Regions from separate parts of the Streptomyces sp. NPDC005262 genome, predicted to be linked through region 1. Evidence: predicted binding sites of a transcription regulator. Region 1 holds the regulator's gene; the other holds the start of a gene.

Region 1 (8,950 bases):
CGACGGCCGAGGACAACCAGCCGTCGGTGCAGATCCAGGTCTACCAGGGCGAGCGCGAGATCGCGGCGTACAACAAGAAGCTCGGCATGTTCGAGCTGACCGGTCTGCCGCCGGCCCCGCGTGGTGTCCCGCAGATCGAGGTCGCGTTCGACATCGACGCCAACGGCATCATGCACGTCGCTGCCAAGGACCTCGGCACCGGCAAGGAGCAGAAGATGACCGTCACCGGTGGCTCCTCGCTGCCGAAGGACGAGGTCAACCGGATGCGTGAGGAGGCCGAGCAGTACGCGGAGGAGGACCACCGCCGTCGCGAGGCCGCCGAGTCCCGCAACCAGGGTGAGCAGCTCGTCTACCAGACGGAGAAGTTCCTCAAGGACAACGAGGACAAGGTCCCCGGTGACGTGAAGACAGAGGTGGAGGCCGCGCTCACCGAGCTGAAGGAGAAGCTCAAGGGCGAGGACACCGCCGAGATCCGTACCGCCACCGAGAAGGTCGCGGCCGTCTCGCAGAAGCTGGGCCAGGCGATGTACGCCAACGCACAGGCCGAGGGCGGCCCGCAGGGTGACCCGCAGCCCGGCCAGGCGCACGCCGACGGCGCGGACGACGTCGTCGACGCCGAGATCGTGGACGACGAGCGGGACGCCAAGGGCGGTGCGGTGTGACCGAGGAGACTCCGGGCTTCGAGGAGAAGCCTGACGTCCCCTCCGGCGCCACCCCTGACGGAGCTGAGCCGAAGGACGCCGCCCCCTCTTCGGAGGAGGGGGCGTCCCCGGCCGGGGACTCAGTACAGACAGTCGGCCTCACCGCCCAGCTGGACCAGGTCCGCACCGCGCTCTCCGAGCGCACGGGCGACCTCCAGCGGCTCCAGGCCGAGTACCAGAACTACCGCCGCCGCGTCGAGCGGGACCGGGTCACGGTCAAGGAGATCGCTGTCGCGGGTCTCCTGTCCGAGCTCCTGCCCGTGCTCGACGACGTCGGTCGCGCCAGGGAACACGGCGAGCTCGTGGGCGGGTTCAAGTCGGTGGCCGAATCGCTCGAGACGGTCGTCGCCAAGCTGGGCCTGCAGCAGTTCGGCAAGGAGGGCGAGCCCTTCGACCCGACGATCCACGAGGCGCTGATGCACTCGTACGCGCCGGACGTAACCGAGACGACCTGCGTGGCGATCCTCCAGCCGGGGTATCGCATCGGCGAGCGCACCATCCGCCCCGCGCGGGTGGCGGTGGCCGAACCCCAGCCGGGGGCGGCCCCTGCCGCGGCGAAAGAAGAGAAGACAGACGACGAGGAGAGCGGTGGCACCGAGGAGGTCTGACATTTCGTCCGACCACCGAGGGGCCCACCGTCTGCCCCGGCGACCGGCCCTCGGGCCGGTCGCCCGGCCGATCGTCCGGAAGGAGGGACGTCGATGAGCACGAAGGACTTCGTCGAGAAGGACTACTACAAGGTCCTCGGCGTCCCCAAGGACGCCACCGACGCCGAGATCAAGAAGGCGTACCGCAAGCTCGCCCGCGAGTTCCACCCGGACGCCAACAAGGGCGACGACAAGGCGGAGGAGCGCTTCAAGGAGATCTCCGAGGCCAATGACATCCTCGGCGACTCCAAGAAGCGCAAGGAGTACGACGAGGCGCGCGCCCTCTTCGGGAACGGCGGCTTCCGGGCCGGTCCCGGTGGTGCGGGAGGCAACTTCAACTTCGACCTGGGCGACCTCTTCGGAGGCACCCAGGGCGGCGGAGCCGGCGGCCCCGGTGGTTTCGGTGGCGGCGGCGGTCTCGGCGATGTCTTCGGCGGCCTGTTCAACCGGGGCGGCGGCGCGGGGACACGCGTGCAGCCGCGCCGGGGCCAGGACATCGAGTCCGAGGTGACGCTCAGCTTCACCGAGGCGGTCGACGGGGCCACGGTCCCGCTGCGGATGTCCAGCCAGGCGCCCTGCAAGGCGTGTTCGGGCACCGGCGACAAGAACGGCACCCCGAGGGTCTGCCCGACCTGTGTCGGCACCGGCCAGGTGTCGCGTGGCAGCGGCGGCGGGTTCTCGCTCACCGATCCCTGCGTGGACTGCAAGGGCCGGGGCCTCATCGCCCAGGACCCGTGCGACGTCTGCAAGGGCAGCGGGCGGGCGCGTTCGTCGCGCACCATGCAGGTCAGGATTCCGGCGGGCGTCTCCGACGGCCAGCGGATCCGGCTGCGTGGCAAGGGCGCCCCGGGCGAGCGCGGCGGTCCGGCCGGCGATCTGTACGTCGTCGTCCATGTCGACGCCCACCCGGTCTTCGGCCGCAGGGACGACAACCTCACGGTCACCGTGCCCGTCACCTTCGTGGAGGCGGCACTCGGCGGTGAGGTGAAGGTCCCCACGCTCGGCGGACCTCCGGTCACCCTGAAACTGCCGGCCGGTACCCCCAACGGGCGTACGATGCGCGCCCGGGGCAAGGGTGCGGTGCGCAAGGACGGCACCCGGGGCGACCTGTTGGTCACCGTCGAGGTGGCCGTGCCGAAGGAACTCGGTCCCGAGGCGCAGGACGCGCTGGAGGCCTACCGGAAGGCGACCGCGGGGGAGGACCCGCGGGCGGAGCTGTTCCAGGCCGCGAAGGGAGCATGATGTGGACGGCCGACGACGTAATCCGTACCAACTGACCGACGACTCACCGGTGTACGTGATCTCGATCGCGGCCCAGCTCTCGGGCCTGCATCCGCAGACACTGCGCCAGTACGACCGCCTCGGTCTGGTCTCCCCGGACCGCACGGCCGGCCGCGGCCGGCGCTACTCGGCCCGCGACATCGAGCTGCTGCGCACCGTGCAGCAACTGTCGCAGGACGAGGGCATCAACCTGGCGGGCATCAAGCGCATCATCGAGCTGGAGAACCAGGTCGCAGCGCTCCAGCAGCGCGTCGCCGAACTCTCCGCGGCGGTGGACGGCGCGGCGGCGGCGATGCAGCAGCGCGAGGCGCAGGTGCACGCGTCGTACCGGCGTGATCTGGTGCCGTATCAGGATGTGCAGCAGACGAGTGCGTTGGTCGTCTGGCGGCCGAAGAGGCCGAAGGAATAAGCGCGGTTACGGCGCACGTACGACGGCCGAGGCCCGTCACCCGGAAGCGGGTGGCGGGCCTTCCGCGTCGGTGCGGGCGGCGGCGGCGCCGTCCGGCTCGGCGATGCCCGACTGGACGATGAGCGCGCCCAGTTGGGTCCGGCTGGAGGCGTCGAGTGCCTGCATGAGTTTGGCGATGTGGGACCGGCAGGTGCGGACGCTGATGCCCAGCTTGCGGGCCACCGCGTCGTCGACGTGGCCTTCGACCAGGAGGCGCGCGATGCTGCGTTGTACGGCGGTGACGGGGGTGCCGGGGGACGATGTGGGCAGGGGCTCGGTGAGCGGCGTCGCCTGCTCCCAGAGGACTTCGTACACCTGCACGAGGAAACGGATCAGGGCGGGGTGGCGGATCTCCAGGGCGATGTCCCGCTCGGCGTTGGCAGGGATGAAGGCCACGGCGCGGTCGAAGATGATGAGCCGCTCGATGGTCTGTTCCGCCGTACGCACTTGCACGCGGTCGGGAGGCAGTACCTCCAGATAATCCCTGAGGAACGTGCTGTAGCGCGCGGGATGCTGGTAGATGTGGCGGAGCCGAGCTCCCCGGTTGACGGCTGTCAGACCATTGCTGCGGGCTCGGTGCATGAGGTGTTGCTGCCGTACGCCGCCCGGCTGTGCGGTCAGCGCCTCCTCCCGTACGGATGCCGATGCATGCTCCAGGGCGGCATTGATCACCGGCTTGCCTTCGAGCACTGTGATCCCGAGGTTGGGGTCCTCGCTGGCAAGAGCCATCAGAGGCGCCAGGGATGCGGCCAGGGCGGTGGTGATCTGTATCCGGTCGAGAATCTCCCGGGTGACGGGCTGCAACAGGTGCGCCATGGCGGCCGATGGCGGTACGGGACGCATCCAAGCGGCGTCGTGCGGATCGTGGTGGAGCAGGGCCATCTCGATGAGGCATGGAGCCGGGGCGACCTCGATCCGGGCAATGCGCCCGTTGCGCAGGGCTTCGGAGTAGAGGCGGATCGCCGGTTCGCAGAGTTCGGCGGCTCCGTGCGGGTGGCCTGTTTTGCCCTCCAACGTGCCCATCGGGGACCCCCCCACTGTGTGCAGTGCAACAAGATGACGGTGGCGAAAAGACTAGCCCTCGGGAGAGTGTGGTGACGTCCCGGGAACGGAGAACTCCCTTGGTGCACCGAGGGCGTGACCATGCTCCCCCTGTCGTGTGGCCACGCAGTCGGCCGACGGCTGGGGCGGTGTGGCTGCGAACGGTCAGGAACCCTGTTCCAGGATTCCTGACCGCGCTATCAGATAGCCGAGTTGGGCTCGACTGCTGCTGCCGAGAGTGGAGGACAGCTTGGCGACATGCGCACGGCAGGTGCGGACGTTCATGCCGAGGCGGCGGGCTATCGCCTCGTCGACGTACCCCTCGACCAGCAGGGTTGCAATGGCGCGCTGGACGCCCGTGATGCCGTCGGGGGCCGGGTTGTACGGGGCTGCTTCGTTCAACGGGAGGGCCCGGCGCCAGAGTTGTTCGAAGACCTTCGTCAGGTACGCGACCAGACCGGGATGCCGTAGCTCGAGTGCGATACGGCGGTCGTCCCTGGCCGGGATGAAGGCGACGGTCTCGTCGCAGATGATCAGACGCTCGATGAGTTCTTCGAGTGTGCGTATCTGCAGTTTGGCGCCGGCCATCAGTTCCACGTAGGCGAACGTGCGCTGGCTGTGCCGGACCGTGTGCTGGTAGAGGGTGCGGACACTGATGCCACGGTCTATCAGGGGTTTGCTGCGGGTCAGGGCTTCGCTGAGGACATCCTCGCTGCGTCCGCCGCCGGGCTGGATGGTCAGTACCTCCGTGCGGCTCTCGGCGATGGCCAGATCGAGTGCTCCGTTGATCCGGTCGATGCCTTCCAGCACAGTGATCGCGTGCGTGGGTGCCGGACTCTGGGCGCTGATGGCCATGAAGGGCTCGAAGGCCTCGGTCAGTTCCACGGACGTCCGTCTGCGGTCCTGGATCTCACGTTCCAGCGGATGGAGCCGCTGAGCCAGGGCGGCGGAGGGCGGAACCGGGCGGAGCCACGATGCGTCGTCCGGATCGGGCAGCAGCAGCCCGAGTTCGATGAGGCAGGGTGCGGGTTCCACCTCGGCGCGGGCGATGCGTCCGACACTCAAGGCGCTGGCGTACAGCCGAGCCCCCTCGGTGCACAGGTCCGTGACCGGGTGAGTATGTGTCGGTTTCGTGTTGGTTGTAGGCAAATCTCCACCCCCCAGGGTCCTGTACGTGCAGGAACATGATGCATCGCTCCTGTGGCATTGACGTGCCTGAATGAGCCATCGTCTTGTCAGGCGGGGGAGAGGAAACCATCAAGTGAGGACGAAGCCGACTATGTACAAGCGAATGCTTCGCTCAGTGCTTGCCACTGCTTTTGCCGCTGCTGCGCTGCTGCTCGCAGCGAACATGTCCACCGCGGACGTCGGCTGGGACAGCGTGCAGTCCGGTTCCGCCATCGGTGTCCAGGGTTCCGATGTCGGCTGGGACAGCATCCCGGCGGATCTGGCGGGCGCATGACCATCCCGCCGGACGACCGGGTTTTCCGGCGGGAGATGGCCTCTGCCTACCGCTCAGGGTGGCACTTCATCGATCTGCTCACGGCACTCCCCCGCCATGGCGATTCGTTGATGGTCACCCTGCTCGGGGAGCCGATCGTCGTCGTCCTGGAGGACGACGAAGAGGTCCGCGCCTACCGGTGCCTTCGTCGACCCCGCGGGGCGCCGCAGCCCGTTCGTTGTGCCATCCGGTACGGAATGATCTTCGTCAACCTCGATCAGCGTGACCACCAGCTGATCGAACCCGAAACCATCACCGCCACCCCCCGCAGTGCCTGAGCGATCCCCCGTCGTTCCATGTCGCTCAGACACTTCCCCCACACAGCGGCGCCATCGTGACCTGAACACGGTGGCGCCGCTGTGCTGTCCGGGTGCGGGTGGGCGGGAGCTGCCGGCGGTCAGGCCGTGCGGACCGGTGCGCCCCGTCCGAGGGCCCGGTCGAGGGTGATCTCGATGACGACCCGGTCCGGGTTGGGTGCCGGGGTGCGCTCGTAGCGTTCCGCGTAGCGGCGTACGGCGTCGTCGACCACGTCCTGTTCCGTGCGGATCGTGGCCCGGCCCTCCAGCGTCGCCCAGCGGCCCCGGTCGACCTGGCAGACCGCCACCCGTGCCCCGTCCGGGCCGGCGGCCAGGACGTGGGCGACCTTTCTGCTGCTCTTGTTGGTGATGATGCGCGCGAGCCCGGCCTCGGGGTCGTACGTCACGCCGACCGGCACCACATGAGGGGTGCCGTCGGGGCGGAGGGTGGTCAGGGTGCACACGTGGTACTCGCGCCAGAAGGCGAGGTACTCGGGGCTGGGGTTGCGTACGTCTACGGCCATGGACAAAGGGTAGGCAACCGGCGTCCGGTCCTGCGGTGGCGCAGGGGTCGTCCGGCCGGTTGACTCGGACGCGAGCGGATTTCTGCCGGTGGTCGCCGCAGGAGGCCGGTGGTTTTCGGCAGGATCCTGTCTTGAGTGAAATAGACTCAACTTTGTGGACGTTGACTGAGTCAGTTGTCGCGAAAGAAGTGGACGGACCAGCCACCGCAAGGAGGAGAGAGCGCACGTGGACGCCGAGCTGACGAACAAGAGCCGGGACGCCATCAATGCGGCCACCAGCAGGGCCGTGAAGGACGGGCACGCCGATCTGACCCCGGGGCATCTGCTGCTCGCTCTGCTGGAGGGCGAGGACAACGAGAACATCACCGACCTGCTCGCCGCCGTCGACGCCGACCAGGTCGCCGTACGGACCCAGACGGACCGGCTGCTCGCGTCGTTGCCCAGCGTCACCGGGGCGACCGTCGCCCCGCCGCAGCCCAACCGCGAGCTGCTCGCCGTCATCTCCGATGCCTCGCAGCGAGCCAAGGAGCTCGGCGACGACTACCTCTCCACCGAGCATCTGCTGATCGGTATCGCGGCCGAGGGCGGCCGCGCCGGTGAGATCCTCACCCAGCAGGGCGCCGGTGCGAAGAAGCTGCTGGACGCATTCGAGAAGAGCAGGGGAGGGCGCCGGGTGACCACACCCGACCCGGAGGGCCAGTACAAGGCCCTGGAGAAGTTCGGCACCGACTTCACGGCGGCCGCGCGCGAGGGCAAGCTCGACCCCGTCATCGGGCGTGACCACGAGATCCGGCGTGTCGTGCAGGTCCTGTCGCGGCGTACGAAGAACAACCCCGTGCTCATCGGCGAGCCCGGCGTCGGCAAGACGGCCGTCGTCGAAGGGCTCGCTCAACGCATCGTCAAGGGCGACGTGCCCGAGAGCCTGAGGAACAAGCGGCTGGTCTCGCTGGACCTCGGGGCCATGGTCGCCGGGGCCAAGTACCGCGGTGAGTTCGAGGAGCGGCTGAAGTCCGTCCTATCCGAGATCAAGGAGAGCGACGGGCAGATCATCACATTCATCGACGAGCTGCACACCGTCGTGGGCGCAGGCGCGGGCGGGGACTCCGCCATGGACGCCGGCAACATGCTCAAGCCGATGCTGGCCCGTGGTGAGCTGCGGATGGTCGGCGCGACGACGCTCGACGAGTACCGCGAGCGCATCGAGAAGGACGCCGCCCTGGAGCGCCGCTTCCAGCAGGTTCTCGTCGCCGAGCCGTCGGTCGAGGACACCATCGCGATCCTGCGCGGGCTCAAGGGGCGGTACGAGGCGCACCACAAGGTGCAGATCGCGGACTCCGCGCTGGTCGCCGCCGCGACCCTGTCCGACCGCTACATCACCTCCCGCTTCCTCCCCGACAAGGCCATCGACCTGGTCGACGAGGCGGCGTCCCGGCTGCGCATGGAGATCGACTCCTCGCCCGTCGAGATCGACGAACTGCAGCGCTCCGTCGACCGTCTGCGGATGGAGGAGCTGGCGCTGAAGAACGAGACCGACGCCGCTTCCGTCCAGCGTCTGGAGAAGCTCCGCCGCGACCTCGCCGACAAGGAGGAGGAGCTGCGCGGCCTCACCGCCCGCTGGGAGAAGGAGAAGCAGAGCCTCAACCGCGTGGGTGAGCTGAAGGAGCGCCTCGACGAGCTGCGCGGCCAGGCCGAACGCGCCCAGCGCGACGGCGACTTCGACACCGCCTCCAAGCTTCTGTACGGGGAGATCCCGGGCCTGGAGCGGGAGCTCGCGGAGGCCGACGAGGCCGAGCAGGAGGCCGCCAAGGACACCATGGTCAAGGAGGAGGTCGGCCCGGACGACATCGCCGATGTCGTCGGCGCCTGGACCGGCATCCCGGCCGGCCGGCTCCTGGAGGGCGAGACGCAGAAGCTGCTGCGCATGGAGCAGGAGCTGGGCAAGCGGCTGATCGGCCAGGCCGAGGCCGTGCAGGCGGTGTCGGACGCGGTACGCCGCACCAGGGCCGGTATCGCCGACCCGGACCGGCCCACCGGATCGTTCCTCTTCCTCGGCCCGACCGGTGTCGGCAAGACCGAGCTGGCGAAGGCGCTCGCCGACTTCCTGTTCGACGACGAGCGGGCCATGGTCCGCATCGACATGAGCGAGTACGGCGAGAAGCACAGCGTCGCCCGGCTGGTCGGTGCCCCGCCCGGCTATGTGGGGTACGAGGAGGGGGGCCAGCTCACGGAGGCGGTCCGCCGCCGTCCGTACAGCGTCATCCTGCTGGACGAGGTGGAGAAGGCCCACCCCGAGGTCTTCGACATCCTGCTCCAGGTGCTCGACGACGGACGGCTCACCGACGGCCAGGGCCGGACGGTGGACTTCCGTAACACCATCCTGGTCCTGACATCGAACCTGGGCAGCCAGTTCCTGGTCGATCCGTTGATGAAGCCGGAGGAGAAGAAGGCGCGGGTCCTGGAGGCCGTACGCGCCTCGTTCAAGCCGGAGTTCCTCAACCGGCTCGACGACCT
Region 2 (8,950 bases), on a different contig from region 1:
TGTCGTCGAAGAACGATCCAGCGGAAGACGTCGAGAGCCTTCAGGGGGCCGAGAGGGTGTTCCGCGGTGTCCACGGTCGCATGTTCGGGATCGCCTATCGAATGCTGGGCAGCGTCAGCGAGGCGGAGGACGTCCTCCAGGAGGTCTGGATCCGCTGGCAGACCTACGACCGGTCCAAGGTGCAGAACGCGCAGGCGTTCCTCGCGACGACCACCACGAGGCTTGCGATCAACGTTCTGCAATCCGCGAGGGTCCGTCGTGAGACCTATGTCGGTCCGTGGCTGCCGGAGCCGGTCGACACCGGCAGTGACCCGGCGCTGGGTGCCGAGCGCGGGGAGGCTCTGGAGGTCGCGGTGCTGATGCTGCTGGAGAAGCTCACTCCTACGGAGCGTGCGGCATACGTGCTGCGGCAGGCGTTCGACTACCCGTACGAACAGATCGCGGAGATCATCGGTCAGACGAATGCGAACGTACGCCAGTTGGTGAGCCGGGCGCGGAAGCACCTGGCCGCCGAGAAACGTGCGAGTGTCGCGGCTGACGAGCACCAGCGGTTCCTCACCGCGTTCGTGGCGGCGGCACAGACAGGGAACGTGACCGCATTGGAGGAGCTGTTCGCACAGGACGTCGTCTCGTACTCCGACGGTGGAGGGGCAGTTCGGGCGTCGAAGTTCCCCGTTGTGGGCCGTCACCGTGTGGCGAGGTACGTCCACGCGTTCGCCGACACCTTCTGGACCGGTGTGACGGTGGACCAGGTCGAGAGCAACGGCCGGCCCGCGGTGCGTCTGTACCGTGACGGGAACGTCTTCGCCGTTGTGACAGTGAGTGTGAACGAAGACGGTATCGACCGGGTGATGTGGATGATGAACCCGTCGAAACTCGCCGCCATGGCCGCCTGAGCCTTCCGTCCCACCCCTCACACCAGGCACGGATGATCAGCGGGTCCGGCGGAAGCGACACGGGGCGCACCGTGGCCACGCAGCGGCTGTGCGGCACCCTGTTCCGTCGCTTCTGCGAGGCCGCGCCCGGGCCCGGTACCCGATGGGAGCCCGGTGGCCGTCGCCCGACGCCCCAGCAGAAAGGACTATTTCTCATGGATGAGAACCAGGAAGAGGACCTGTCCGTCGCTGAGGTCATCGAGGTACAGGCGGGGCTGACGCACGTCACTGCACACATATGCCTCGAGATCCTCGACTCCGTCCGGCACAGGCGGAAGCTGTACATGGGTGAGTGGCTGCCTGAGCAGGTGCCGGACGGGAGGACCACCGTGGTTTCGGCTCCGGTGCGGGCGCCGGACCGGATCACGTTCGACGAGTCCCGGAACACGGCGCCGATGGTCGTACTGGAATCCCTGACGCCTGCGGCCCGGGTCGCGTTCGTTCTGCGTGACATGGTCGCCCTGTCGTTCGGAGGAATCGCCGCGATCGTCTGCCGCATCCCGCAGATGTGCCGGAAACTCGCGTCCTGCGCCTGTCGGCACGTGCGCGAGCGGTGCAGACGTGGACGGGAGACCGCGTCCGAAGTGCACACCCGCGTCGTCACGGCCTTCTGGGCCGCCTGCGATACCGGCGACCTCGCCGCTCTCGTCTCGCTGCTCGATCCGGACGCCACCACGCTCAGCGACGGGGGCGGCAAGGTGCGCGCTGCCCTGAAGCCGATCCACGGCGCGGACCGCACGGCCCGCTTCATGCTGGCGGCATTGCTGCACCACCCCAAGCTCAGAGCCACCTTGCAATCCGTGAACGGCAAGACGGGTCTGGTCCTCCGCCACGGCACCACCGTGTCCGGTGTCGTCAGTTTCCACGTCCAGGACGAGAAGATCACAGACGTGTGGCTGGTACTCAACCCCGACAAGCTCCGCAGTTGGAACCGCAGCTGACCACGCGAACCCCCACCGTCGCCGGGTCCGGGCTCTCCGTCCGGACGCCGGCCACTGCGACAGGTGTGGCGCCGTCGCCCAACGGATGCAGGTCGAGTCCCGTCGAGCCTTCCGCTACGGGTGCAGCACGACCTTCGTGTAGCCCTCGATCCGCTTGTCGAACTTGTCGTACGCCGACGACGCCTGGTCCAGAGGCAGTTCATGCGAGACGACGAAGCTCGGCGTCGCCCGGCCCTCGATGATCATGTCGCGCAGGTACCGGTTGTAGCGCTTCACGTTGCACTGCCCCGTACCGATCCGCAGGCCCTTCTCGAAGAGCTTGCCGATCGAGACAAGGAGCATGCCGTGCTTGGCCTGCTCGTTGGGGCCTCCGGGGTCGGCCGGGACGTAGAGTCCGGGCACGCCGAGCGCTCCGGTGGCCCGGACCGTGCTGACGAGTGAGTTCAGAACCGTCGCCGGTTCCTCGCGGTCCGTGCCCTGAGCCGTGGCCTGGTAGCCGACGGCGTCCACTCCCTTGTCCGTGCCGACGCCCTCGGTCTGCTCCCTGATCTGCTCCACGGGATCGCCCTCGGCGAAGTTGATCGGAACCGCACCTATCTCCCGGGCCTTCTCCAGCCGTTCGGGAACCCGGTCCACGACGAACACCTTCTTCGCGCCGCGCAGCAGGGCCGAGTACGCGGCCATGAGCCCGACCGGCCCGCCGCCGTACACGGCGACACTTTCGCCCGGGCGGACATCGGCGAGTTCACAGCCGTGGTAGCCGGTGGGGAAGATGTCGGCAAGCAGAATGAAGTCGGTCTCCAGCTCATTTCCCGGGGGCAGCTTCAGACAGTTGAAGTCGGCGTAGGGAACGCGCAGGTATTCGGCCTGGCCGCCCGGCCAGGGCCCCATGGCGACATAGCCGTAAGCGCCGCCCGCGAAGCCGGGATTGACGGTCTGACAGAATCCGGTGAGTCCCTCCACGCAATTGATGCAGAATCCGCAGGCGACATTGAAGGGCATGACCACGCGGTCGCCCTCTTTGAGCGAGGTGATTCCCTGGCCGATGTCCTCGATGATTCCCATGTTCTCGTGGCCGAAGACGATGCCGGGCTCAGCTGCGGTACGACCCTCGTACATGTGCAGGTCAGAGCCGCAGATCGCGGTGGAGGTGATCCGTACGATCACATCGTTCGGGTGCTGAATCCTGGGCTTTTCAACGTCTTCGACCGCCACGGTGAACGGTCCCTTGTACACGACGGCTTTCACGCCTGCCACCTCCGCTCGGCGATGCACGCACGCTCCCCGCCCCAGCCCCACGCGTTTCCACGTGACCCATCTCTCATGATTCTCCGGCCTGCGCCAACAGACAACCCGGTAATCTCGGGAGAAATGCCCACCCAGGTGTCGCACCGAGATACGGAAAAGGAGGGCGAGGAGTGGCAGCACAACGGCTCGGGACTCTGCTCGTCCCAGTACCTGGCCTGTCCGGTACCACGTACCCGCCCGGAACGACGGTGACTGTCCGCGGTCGCGGCGCGACTGTGGATGCCTTCGTCAACGGCGACTGGCTTCCGCTGTCGTGGTGGGAGTTCTCCGACGGCCTCCGCGAGGACATCGCCGACCGCTGACCCCGGCGCGGAGGTGCCGTGGCTGTCGTCGTGCGCCCGCCAGGGATTACGGGACAGCTCTTAGACTGCCGCTCATGATTACGGCCATGACCAGCAGCGGGACTGCTGAACCTGTCATCCTCGACGCGGCTGAGCTGACGTCCGATCCCGAACTGGGCGCCCGGTTGGTGGAGTCGGCCCACCGGATCCTGGCGGACCTGGTCCGTGGAGGCGCAGCGCTGGGTTGGGTCACGCCCCCCTCGCGCGATGAGGTGGCGGAACTCCTCGGACACGTCGTCACTGCCGTGCAGGCCGGCGACGGGGCCCTGCGTGCCGCATACATCGAACGTCGGCTTGTCGGGTTGGGGTACTGGCTGCGCTACGTGCGACCGACTCATCGACCGCACGCCGATCTGGAGAAGATCGCGGTGGATGCTGCTGTCCAGGGTCGTGGCGTCGGTCGGGCGCTGGCCACTGCTTTGATCGCCGACGCCCGGCGGGCGGGTGTGGAGGTCCTCACCCTGGACGCCCGTGGCGACAACGGCGAAGCCCTGGCCCTCTACCGGGCGCTGGGCTTCACCGAGTACGGCCGTCTGCCCGACTTCGTCGCCGTCGGTGAACGCCGCTACGACAAGGTCTTCCACATGCTGGACTTCCGCCGGGAAGGGTGACACCACACCCGAAGACAGGGAAACGGCCACCTCGTGTTTCCCGTCGGCTGCCGCCGACATGGACCCCGGACTTCCACTCCGTCTCGCTCCCGTGTGAGGCAATCCCCGACTCAGCCTCGGGGATTGCCTCACACGGGGCTATGCGGCAGGAGCGGGTCCTGCCACCGCCACCTGGGCCGGGCGCAGGAGGCGGTCGCCGACCCGGTAGCCGTGGCGCAGCACCTCGGTGCACACGGCTTCACGGCCCGTCCCGGAGGCGCGGTACTCGATCGCCTCATGTGTGTTCGGGTCGAAGGGTTCACCCGCGGCACCGACAGTGCGCAGCCCCAGAGCCGCCAGCCGCTCCTCGAGTACGTCGAAGAGGACCGCCGCAGCGCCGTCGCAGTCGCCGTGCCGTCGAGCCGCCTCCACGACATCCAGGACCGGAAGCAGGCCGGTGAGTACATTGACCACCGCGATCTCCCTTACGGCCAGCCGGTCGCGGCGCACCCTCTTGCGGTAGTTGTCGTACTCGGCCTTCACCCGCTGCAGATCCTCGGTCAGCTCCGCGATCTGCTCACGCAGCGGTGCGGCGTCCGCCCGATCGGAGTCCGGGCGTCCCTGACCGACGCCGTCCGGACCGGACACATCCTGCCGCCGCCGGGGCTGCAGGATGACCGGGTCGTTCCTGCGCACGTCGCGCATCACGACAGGTGACCGCTCGCTCTGATGCCTGAGGTGCGGGTCCTTGCTCATCCGGCTCCTCCCTTCTGCTCGTCGTCGACGATCTCCGCATCGACGACGTCCTCGTCGCCGGAGCCCGTGTCCCCAGCCGTGCTGCTGTCGGCCGCGCCGCCCTCACCGGCTCGGGCCTGCGTCTGCGCGTAGAGGGCGGTGCCGATCCGCTGTGCGGCCGCACTCGCCTTCTCGGTGGCGGCACGGATCTCGGTGGTGTCCTCGCCCTTGAGTTTCTCCTTCAGCTCGGTGAGCGCGGCCTCCACCTCCGTCTTCACGTCCCCTGGGATCTTGTCCGCGTTGTCCTGCAGCAGCTTCTCGGTCTGGTAGACCAGGGATTCCGCCTGGTTGCGGGTCTCGGCCGCCTCGCGACGGCGGTGGTCCTCCTCCGCGTACTGCTCGGCCTCCTGCACCATGCGGTCGATGTCGTCCCTGGGCAGAGAAGAACCACCGGTGACGGTCATCTTCTGCTCCTTGCCGGTGCCGAGGTCCTTGGCAGCGACGTGCATGATGCCGTTGGCGTCGATGTCGAAGGTGACCTCGATCTGCGGGACACCACGCGGGGCCGGTGGCAGACCGGTCAGCTCGAAAACGCCCAGCTTCTTGTTGTACGCCGCGATCTCGCGCTCGCCCTGGTAGACCTGGATCTGCACCGACGGCTGGTTGTCGTCGGCCGTCGTGAAGATCTCGGACCGCTTGGTCGGGATCGTGGTGTTGCGCTCGATGAGCTTCGTCATGATGCCGCCCTTGGTCTCGATACCGAGGGACAGCGGTGTGACGTCGAGGAGCAGGACGTCCTTGACCTCACCCTTGAGGACACCGGCCTGGAGCGAGGCGCCGATGGCGACGACCTCGTCGGGGTTCACGCCCTTGTGCGGATCCTTGGAGGTCAGCTCCTTCACCAGTTCGGTCACTGCCGGCATCCGCGTCGACCCGCCCACCAGGATCACATGGTCGATGTCCGACACCTTGATCCCGGCGTCCTTGACGGCGTTGTGGAACGGACCCTTGCAGCGCTCCAGCAGGTCCGCGGTGAGCTGCTCGAACTGCGCACGCGTCAGCTTCTCGTCCAGGTGCAGCGGGCCCTCGGCCGACGCCGAGATGTAGGGCAGGTTGATCGTCGTCTCGGTCGCGGACGACAGTTCGATCTTCGCCTTCTCCGCAGCCTCGCGCAGACGCTGCAGCGCCATCTTGTCCTTGGACAGGTCGACGCCGTAGCCGTTCTTGAACTGCTTCACCAGGTGGTCGACGATCTGCTGGTCCCAGTCGTCACCGCCGAGGTGTGTGTCGCCGTTGGTCGCCTTCACCTCCACGAGGCCCTCGCCGATGTCCAGCAGGGATACGTCGAAGGTGCCGCCACCGAGGTCGAACACGAGGATCGTCTGGTCGTTCTCCTTGTCCAGGCCGTAGGCCAGGGCCGCGGACGTCGGCTCGTTGATGATCCGCAGCACGTTCAGGCCCGCGATGTGGCCCGCCTCCTTGGTCGCGGTGCGCTGGGAGTCGTTGAAGTACGCCGGGACGGTGATCACCGCGTCGGTGACGTCCTCCCCGAGATGTGCTTCGGCGTCCCGCTTCAGTTTCTGCAGCACGCGCGCGGAGATCTCCTGCGCGGTGTACCGCTTGCCGTCGATGTCACCGGACTCGGGGAAACGCCACTGCGCCTCTCCCATGTGCCGCTTGACCGACCGCGCGGTGCGCTCGACATTCGTCACTGCCTGCCGCTTGGCGATCTCGCCGACGAGCACCTCACCCGTCTTGGCGAACGCCACCACCGACGGAGTGGTCCGCGCGCCTTCGGTATTCGCAATGACCGTCGGCTCGCCGGCCTCGAGCACAGACACCACGGAGTTCGTCGTTCCCAGGTCAACGCCCACAGCCCGTGCCATCACTGCCTCCCTTTCCCGGCAATGCTTGATGCTCTTCCATTGATAAAACCTGAGTGCAACTGGGTCAAGTATGGTCCGCCTCTCTGGCCCGCCGCGGAGTAGAGAGACCCGGGCGGGCCTGCTCGGGGGTCGCGCTCACACCGCGACGACGCCCGTTGTCGTACCTGCGGAACCTCTCGATCTGCTGGACGAGGAGGTCCACGCGGTCGGCAAGATCGCGGCGATCCTCCAGGTAGGGGAGCGCGTGAGCGAGCGGCTCGACGAGGCGGGCGGCGTCGCTGAGGTCGATCGCACACCGGGAGGGGGACCCCCGACGTCGGCGGCCCAGCAATCGGGGGCGAACCGGTTCGGAGGGCCGGGCGGCCACTTGCTGCCACTCCCTGGGGCCATTGTCCCCGTTAGCCATGTCACCGGCCTGCTCGCCGGCGCTTCGACCCTGCGGGCCCTGATGAGCACCGACCCGTTCCGGCAGCTGCAACGTCGGCGAAACCGCCCCCGGAAGACAGAGCAGAAGCCCAGATCGCCAGGGCCGACATCACACCGGGCAAGGGCCACCAGTTCCACGTCACCGGGCATCCCGCGGGCGACCGGTGCGAGTACCGGCAGAGCGCGATGAGTACGCCGCCTCGCCGACGATGTGATCAATCACTGGGACCGAAGTCACCACCGGGCTAAAAAGGATGCGCACCCGGCACGGTTGGCCCCGGTCATCCGGGAGGACCATCCGGGGACGTGTGCGCGGCGGAGAGGTCTCCCGATGCCTCATCGCCAGGACGCTCCCGTACAGATCTCCAGGTGTGTGACGGTCGAGGTCAGCTCGATCGCGCACCGGGCCGTACGGCCGTGACCGGCGTCGGTCGCCCGGCCGGCCCTGTGGACGACGGGACAGGAGCCGTCGGACATGTGTGTGGTGGTGCGGGTCCTGCCGTCCTCGTAAGACGGCAATGAGGAGAGGCCATGGCGCGGGTGGAAGTGGACGGCACCGAAATCGTTGTTCGCCTGTCGTGGTGGGAGAAGGTCGCGACACGCCACAGCGAGGTGCGGGTGCCGGGATCGGCACTTCGCCGTCTGTATATCGAGCCCGACTGGTGGCGGGCTCTTCGCGGTGGGCGCGGCCGGGGCACCTGGATTCCTGGACGGCTGTGCGCGGGCATCCGCCCACTTCAGGAGGGACAGGACTTCGCGTTCGTACGGGCCGGGGGGCCGGTGCTGTGTGTGGAACTGCGCCGGGGTGCACCGTTCGACAGGCTGGCGATCTCCGTCCCCGACCCTGAGCGGGCGATGCGGGATCTGCTGCCGCTGGTCCCGCGGGATCGTCTGGGAACGTGAGCGCCGATGACTTGACGTCGCTGATCGGAGCCGCCCTGGCCGACTCCTTCGCCCCTCCGGGACGAGAAGCCCGGCAGACTCTGTGCCCATGGAGCCAACCACCCGGACGGGGGAACCGGCAGCAGGACAGGTGCCTTGTTCTGTGCCTCAAGGGCGCCTTCATCATCCGTAACTCCGACGGCGCCCTCTTCACCGTGTCCGACACGCAGGGCGGCCACGTCATCCAGCGTGTTCAGGCCTACTGCGCCGACCAGGTGCGCGGCCGGCCGCCGGCGTGCGTCCCCACGAACCTTCCTCGCCGGACTGCTCGTGAGCGGGGCGCCTCACCGATTGCGGCCTCGGAGTGATCGGCGCAGGGTGGGTACGTCAGTCCCCCTCACAGAGAAGGACAGCATCGTTATGAGCAAGGCAAAGGCGAAGGCCAAGCAGGTCAAGGGCAAGCTGAAGGAAACCGCTGGCGATGCCATGGGCGACAAGGGCATGCAGTCGGAGGGCCGCAGCGAGCAATTGACGGGCAAGGCCCAGGAGACCGCCGCAAAGGCGGCTGAGCGGTTGAAGAAGTCCGGACGCTAGTTGCCCGGACGCAGGAAGGACCGCGCAGCCGGGGGACGGCATTCGTGCTTCACGCTCGTGCGCCGGGGCTTCAGATTTCGGTGCTACTGACACTTCACCGGCGTTCAGCGAACGTCGAGTCGAGTTGCTCGCAACACCGGTTCGGAGGCTGATCATCCGTCATGCACGCCTCTCCAGAGGTGGAGTCATCGCGCCCGGCCCGTCGTCCAGCGCCCGCCATGGCTGTTCCTGAGCGTTCGTGTTGTGCACAGGACGGCCATGGCGGGGTGGACGGATTCCCGCTCTCCATGAGCGCTGAGAGTCGGACGCGAC

What was found. The regulator HspR, encoded in region 1, represses chaperone genes until heat shock. The targets are predictions, from matches to a motif close to TTGAGNNNNNNNNNCTCAA.
Region 2: a site for HspR is predicted at 6,786-6,804, ahead of dnaK (molecular chaperone DnaK). Genes of this name have one in related genera too.

Annotation. Positions count from the first base shown of each region.
Region 1 covers NZ_JBIAKK010000014.1:152,973-161,922, reverse strand. The annotation lists gene dnaK (molecular chaperone DnaK) at 1-662, shown strand, start outside; gene grpE (nucleotide exchange factor GrpE) at 659-1,309, shown strand; gene dnaJ (molecular chaperone DnaJ) at 1,403-2,590, shown strand; gene ACFYP5_RS29055 (heat shock protein transcriptional repressor HspR) at 2,592-3,038, shown strand; gene ACFYP5_RS29050 (LuxR C-terminal-related transcriptional regulator) at 3,075-4,100, opposite strand; gene ACFYP5_RS29045 (helix-turn-helix transcriptional regulator) at 4,284-5,267, opposite strand; gene ACFYP5_RS29040 (hypothetical protein) at 5,422-5,580, shown strand; gene ACFYP5_RS29035 (hypothetical protein) at 5,577-5,897, shown strand; gene ACFYP5_RS29030 (pyridoxamine 5'-phosphate oxidase family protein) at 6,017-6,439, opposite strand; gene clpB (ATP-dependent chaperone ClpB) at 6,666-8,950, shown strand, end outside.
Region 2 covers NZ_JBIAKK010000008.1:227,752-236,701, forward strand. The annotation lists gene ACFYP5_RS21745 (RNA polymerase sigma-70 factor) at 1-896, shown strand, start outside; gene ACFYP5_RS21750 (nuclear transport factor 2 family protein) at 1,091-1,876, shown strand; gene ACFYP5_RS21755 (glutathione-independent formaldehyde dehydrogenase) at 1,991-3,124, opposite strand; gene ACFYP5_RS21760 (hypothetical protein) at 3,295-3,486, shown strand; gene ACFYP5_RS21765 (GNAT family N-acetyltransferase) at 3,573-4,136, shown strand; gene grpE (nucleotide exchange factor GrpE) at 4,275-4,871, opposite strand; gene dnaK (molecular chaperone DnaK) at 4,868-6,736, opposite strand; gene ACFYP5_RS21780 (hypothetical protein) at 7,694-8,065, shown strand; gene ACFYP5_RS21785 (CsbD family protein) at 8,465-8,638, shown strand.